DNA from 2 places in the Shewanella sp. MF08487 genome. Region 1 is predicted to be linked to the other one. Evidence: predicted binding sites of a transcription regulator. Region 1 holds the regulator's gene; the other holds the start of a gene.
What was found. Region 1 encodes MetJ, which represses methionine synthesis genes. Its sites were predicted from a motif close to TAGACGTCTAGACGTCTA; they were not measured.
Positions count from the first base shown of each region.

Region 2: metK (methionine adenosyltransferase) is a predicted target of MetJ. The motif match lies at 1,779-1,796, and genes of this name have one in related genera.

Region 1 is NZ_JBOZPB010000016.1:90,073-93,269, reverse strand. Features, by position in the region: gene ACRN9H_RS12355 (bifunctional aspartate kinase/homoserine dehydrogenase II) at 1-125, opposite strand, end outside; gene metB (cystathionine gamma-synthase) at 140-1,300, opposite strand; gene metJ (met regulon transcriptional regulator MetJ) at 1,512-1,826, shown strand; gene ACRN9H_RS12340 (sulfite exporter TauE/SafE family protein) at 1,957-2,700, shown strand; gene nrfD (NrfD/PsrC family molybdoenzyme membrane anchor subunit) at 2,803-3,197, opposite strand, start outside.
Region 2 is NZ_JBOZPB010000033.1:34,479-37,675, forward strand. Features, by position in the region: gene tkt (transketolase) at 1-1,351, opposite strand, end outside; gene metK (methionine adenosyltransferase) at 1,839-2,990, shown strand.

The sequences.
Region 1 (3,197 bases):
GCCGCAGACACCACCACTAAATCATCGCTATGACCGTGGGTTAATAGAATATGGGCGACTCGGCGATAACAATCGGCATCCGCTAAACTGGAACCACCAAATTTGTGTAAGTGACAACGTGCCATCGATTATTCCTCTACTAACAAGCCGCAGCTGCGACAAGTCCTGCTTGAATATCTGCAACTAAATCAGCGGCATCTTCAATCCCCACTGACAGACGCAATAGAGTCTCTTTTATGCCAGCCTCAAAACGCGCCTGCGGCTCCATGGCTCTGTGGGTCATAGTCGCAGGCACTGCCACTAAACTTTCCACACCACCTAAACTTTCTGCCACGCTAAATAAACTGAGCGCACCTAAAAAGGCCACAACTTCGGCCTCGCCACCCTTGAGCTCAAAACTTAGCATAGCGCCAAAGCCCTGTTGCTGCTTGGCTGCAATTGCATGGCCGGGATGATCCACAAGACCAGGATAATAGACTTTGCTCACCACAGGGCTTTGGGTTAACACGGCAACAATACGCTGCGCATTGGCTTGATGCTCACGAATACGTACCGCTAAAGTACGCAGACCGCGCAGGGTTAAGTAACTGTCAAAAGCCGACCCCGTTAAGCCTAACGTGTTCGACCACCAATGTAAGCTTTCACCGATTTGTGCATCTTTGGTGACCACGGCTCCGCCAACGACATCGCTGTGACCATTAATATATTTAGTGGTGGAGTGGATCACGATATCAGCGCCAAGCTGTAAGGGTTGTTGCAATATCGGCGATAAAAAGGTGTTATCGACCACCACCAGCGCGCCAACGTCGTGGCTTAATTTGGCAATGGCTTCAATATCGACCACGCGCAATAATGGGTTCGATGGGGTTTCGAGCCACACCATTTTTGGTTTTTGTGCTATCGCAATCGCTAACGCTTGGCTGTCGGTTTGGTCAACCACAATTAGCTTAAACTGGCCTTTTTTGGCTAAGTTGATAAATAAACGGTACGAGCCGCCGTAGCAATCGTGGGGCACAACTAATAAGTCATCAGGCCCCAGCAAGGTGGTGACTAAAGTGATAGCCGCCATTCCTGTGCAAGTTACTATGCCTGTGGCGCCATGTTCTAATTGCGCTAACGCATCGCCTAAAATACAGCGAGTAGGATTACCTGAACGACTGTAATCAAATTCACGGGGCTTTTTATGACCATCGAAGGCGTAATTAGTCGACAAATAAATCGGTGGCACTACTGAACCATATTGAGTATCAGTTTCGATACCCTGACGCACTGCCAGTGTGGCTAATTGACGTTCTGCCATGGATGGGCTCCTAAATTCGGTAGACAGATATAGATGTCTGGACGTCTAAATGTACCTAAGTTCAACGCTATCGTCAATCAATTTAAAGACGTTTAGACGTCTAAACATAAAGAAATCTATTTGCATCACAAAGAAATAGTCGCAATAATTTGACTGTTGTTGGTAAGGGTTTAAAATCTGCCCCGAATTTAGCGTTATAACAGGTGAGTCAATGACTGAATGGAATGGGGAATACATCAGCCCCTATGCTGAACATGGCAAGAAGAATGAACAAGTAAAAAAAATTACTGTGTCTATTCCGCTCAAAGTGCTTAAAGTCCTTACGGACGAACGAACTCGTCGTCAGGTCAATAATTTGCGTCACGCCACCAACAGCGAGTTGTTGTGTGAGGCATTTTTGCACGCCTATACCGGCCAGCCATTGCCGAATGATGAAGATTTGTCAAAAGACAGCCCCGATAGTATTCCTGCTGAAGCCAAGCTATTGATGGATCAAATGGGAATCGAGTGGGAAGATATGGAATAGCGACTCATCGCATTCAGGATCACAGTACTCATCAATAGGGATCGTTATCGATCCCTTTTTGTTTATACCCAAATATCCTCAAGATACATGTTTCAACATCTTGAAGAGTGTTTGAGTATGTAGGAATCCTATGTTTTCAATGATAGACCCACAAACACTTATTTTAGCCTCGGTGGTAGTGTTTCTTGGTGCCATAACCCAGAGTTTGATTGGATTTGGCCTTGCGGTTGTCGCCAGCCCGTTATTGTATATTGTCGATCCGCAGCTCGTACCTGGTCCTGTAATCGCTATGGGGTTCACTATCGCCCTACTGACCTTAATGCGCGAGCGTGGCAATTTAGAATTCAATGGCTTGCAATATGCTCTCATCGGCCGAGTGCCCGGTGGCTTTATCGGCGCGAGCCTGTTGTTGTTTGCACCGCAACCAATATTAGGTTTGTCCATTGCCACCATTGTGACGGTAGCGGTTATTCTTAGCCTGTACAAATTTAGCCTGCCTGTGAATAAAAAAACGCTTTTCGGTGCAGGGGTCATCTCAGGAATTTTCGGTAATATCGCCGCCATTGGTGGCCCACCAATGGCGATACTGTTAGCAGGTAAAGATGCCTCACAGTTTCGCGCAGCCCTATCAGCCTTCTTTATTTTTAGTTCCGCCATCGCTATGGCTATTTTGGCTATCACTGGCTTATTAGAATTAAAGCATCTGTGGTTATCGTTAATGTTACTACCTTCGGTGATTTTAGGTTATTTGGTCGCAGGGCGATTAGTGGGCCGCGTCGATAAAGATAAGACTAAAATGGCAACTTTGATTCTTTGCAGTATTAGTGCCTTAGTATTAACGGTGAAATCAGTTATTGAGCTATTAGCGCAATAAGCTGTCCTTTACAGGTAAAATACCTTTGCATTCTGGTAATAAAAAAGCACTGAGATTATCAGTGCTTTTCTTTATCCATCAATATCTAAATCACGTTAACACTCAGCTTAAATAGCTTTGCCCTGCGTACACAATAAAGTGCCTTAAGGCGAGTACACCCGTCAAGCTAGCACACGCCACCATAATCATTGCCCCCTTAGTGTGGCGAGTTGCAGCAGGTAACAGCATAAACAGCAGCGGAATACCAAAGCCAATTCCAACAACGCCTACCCAGAACACGCTAGCCCATAAACCAGAACTTAACGATGCTAACGCCGCAGCCGCCGCGCCGCCTTTAAAGTACAAGGCGCAAAACAGCATGAACAGTAACAGAATTTCAATCGCCATTACGGGTAACTCTAAACCATGCATCTTGACTAAGGTTTTATCGTGGCTATCGGTTTTAAACATCACTAATGCCAATAGCGCATTCGCCGCGGCTCCCGCTGATAGACCTG
Region 2 (3,197 bases), on a different contig from region 1:
GCGCCGACATACGTACTGCGTTACGTGCGTATTCCATGAACATCATGAAAGTTGCGCCGTAATTGATGAAACCACCGTGCAGCGAAGCACCGTTCATAATGCCGCTCATGCCGAATTCACGCACGCCGTAGTAAATGTAGTTACCGGCAGGATCGTCTTGAATACCTTTAGAACCTGACCACAGTGTCAAGTTAGAACCCGCTAAGTCAGCAGAGCCGCCTAACAGTTCAGGCAACATAGCACCGAAAGCACCAATGGCATTTTGTGAGGCTTTACGGCTCGCAATACCTTCAGCTTTGTCCTGTGATGCTTGAACAAAGGCTTGCGCTTTTTCTTCAAAATCAGCAGGTAACTCACCTTTTAGTACACGGCGATCGTATTCAGCAGCCAGTTCTGGATAGGCAGTAGCGTAAGCCGCAAACTTCTCATTCCAAGCCGCTTCACGGGCAGCACCCGCAGCTTTAGCATCCCACCCCGCATAAACCTCGCTTGGGATTTCAAATGGGGCATGTGGCCAACCAAGGAACTCACGGGCGGCGGCAATTTCTGCATCGCCTAATGGCGCGCCGTGGCAATCGTGGCTGCCAGATTTGTTAGGTGAACCAAAACCAATAATGGTTTTGCAGCAAATCATAGTCGGTTTATCGGTAACCGCTTTAGCCGCTTCGATAGCAGCGCGGATAGCATCACTATCGTGACCGTCAACACCAGCAATGACATGCCAGCCGTAAGCTTCGAAACGCTTTGGCGTATCATCGGTGAACCAGCCTTCAACATGGCCATCGATAGAAATACCGTTGTCATCCCAAAATGCGACCAGTTTGCCTAAGCCTAACGTACCGGCTAATGAACAGGCTTCGTGTGAAATACCTTCCATTAAACAGCCGTCGCCAAGGAAACAGTAAGTGTAGTGATCAACAATATCGTGACCATCACGGTTGAACTGTGCCGCTAAGGTTTTTTCTGCAATCGCCATACCGACAGCATTGCTGATGCCCGCACCGAGTGGACCCGTTGTGGTTTCAACACCTGGGGTGTAACCGTATTCTGGGTGACCCGGTGTTTTTGAATGCAATTGACGGAACTGCTTCAGTTCTTCAATCGGTAATTCATAACCACTCAGGTGTAGTAAAGAGTAGATCAGCATTGAACCATGACCGTTAGAAAGAACGAAACGGTCTCTATCTACCCATTTAGGATTGGTCGGGTTGTGCTTAAGGAAATCATTCCACAGCACTTCAGCAATATCTGCCATACCCATTGGGGCGCCGGGATGGCCTGAATTAGCTTTTTGAACTGCATCCATACTTAACGCACGGATTGCGTTTGCGAGTACTTTACGGGAAGACATGCTCTCTCCTGCTTGTTTGTGGGGTCTAGCGGGCAATTTGGATGCATATTTTCCCCTACATCCGAAGAGGACGCAAACGAAAATGCACGAAAGAACCTAAGTTTAACCGATCCAAAGGGCTCAGGTTGACGTATACGAATGATGAAATACGCTAATTACTCAGCATTAACAGTACACATCTGTAAATTAGAATGGATTATTTGTCACTTACACCTAACAACGACATCGATAAAATGACCTAAGCTAGAGAGAGTTTCCAGCGCAACGCTAGATTAGTTTTAAAAGAAGTAATCAATATAAAATATATTAATTCATATGCTTACACTATAAATTAAGCGATACGATTATGTTCACAATTGAGGTACACCTCACTTTACACGCAAATATTTTGCTTAGGGGGTGTCATCAAAGTGAAATTCCACTAAAATAGCCGTCTAGATGTAGATGCTTCTACACGTTTGAATGCTAACGACGAGATTTTCCTACTATGGCAAAGCACTTGTTTACTTCTGAGTCGGTCTCAGAAGGTCATCCCGATAAGATTGCAGATCAGATTTCTGATGCTGTGCTAGATGCAATTCTGGCTCAAGATCCCAAAGCACGCGTAGCGTGTGAAACTTATGTCAAAACCGGCATGGTATTAGTCGGCGGTGAAGTCACGACTTCTGCCTGGGTTGATATTGAAGAAATCACCCGTAAAACGGTGCGTGAAATTGGTTATACCCATTCAGATATGGGTTTTGATGCAGACTCGTGCGCGGTATTAAACGCCATTGGTAAGCAATCACCTGATATCAATCAAGGTGTAGACCGCGCAGACCCTGCAGAGCAAGGTGCTGGCGATCAAGGGTTAATGTTTGGCTATGCCAACAACGAAACCGACATTCTGATGCCTGCACCTATCACTTATGCCCACGCATTAGTGAAACGTCAGTCTGAAGTGCGTAAAAATGGCACCCTGCCTTGGTTACGCCCAGATGCAAAAAGCCAAGTCACCTTTGCCTATGACGATGGCAAAATTGTCGGTATCGATGCCGTCGTGTTATCTACTCAGCACAGAGATGACGTTTCACAAGCTGACTTAATTGAAGGCGTGATGGAAACCATCATCAAGCCAGTATTACCGGCTCAATGGCTAAACAAAGACACTAAGTTCTTTATCAACCCAACTGGCCGTTTTGTTATCGGTGGTCCAGTAGGCGATTGCGGCTTAACGGGTCGTAAGATCATCGTTGATACCTACGGCGGCATGGCTCGTCATGGTGGTGGCGCATTCTCTGGTAAAGATCCATCAAAAGTTGACCGTAGCGCGGCATACGCTGCCCGTTATGTGGCAAAAAACATAGTAGCAGCAGGTCTTGCGGATCGCTGTGAAATCCAAGTGTCTTACGCTATTGGTGTGGCAGAGCCTACCTCTATCAGCATCGAGACCTTCGGTACGGGTAAAGTGTCTGAAGAACTGCTGATCAAACTAGTGCGTCAACACTTTGAGCTGCGCCCATACGGTTTAACAGCAATGCTAGATTTAGCACGTCCAATTTATCAAGCGACTGCCGCTTATGGCCATTTCGGTCGTAGCGAGTTCCCTTGGGAAGCGACCGATAAAGCTGAAGCGCTGCGCGCTGACGCGGGTTTATAATTTAAATCGTTTACGATTAAAACCGCTAAGATTGCAAACCATAAAAACCGCTACCCAGCGGTTTTTTTATGCCTGCAATTTGGTTCCCCAAAGCAAGAAAATTGTATCGTCAGTTGTGCAGCATTCATTGTCATTGCTTCCCCTGTGACTCACGCCCGTTCATTTAAAAAAGTATCCCTATAGGCTCGACGGCGACATCTGCTGTAT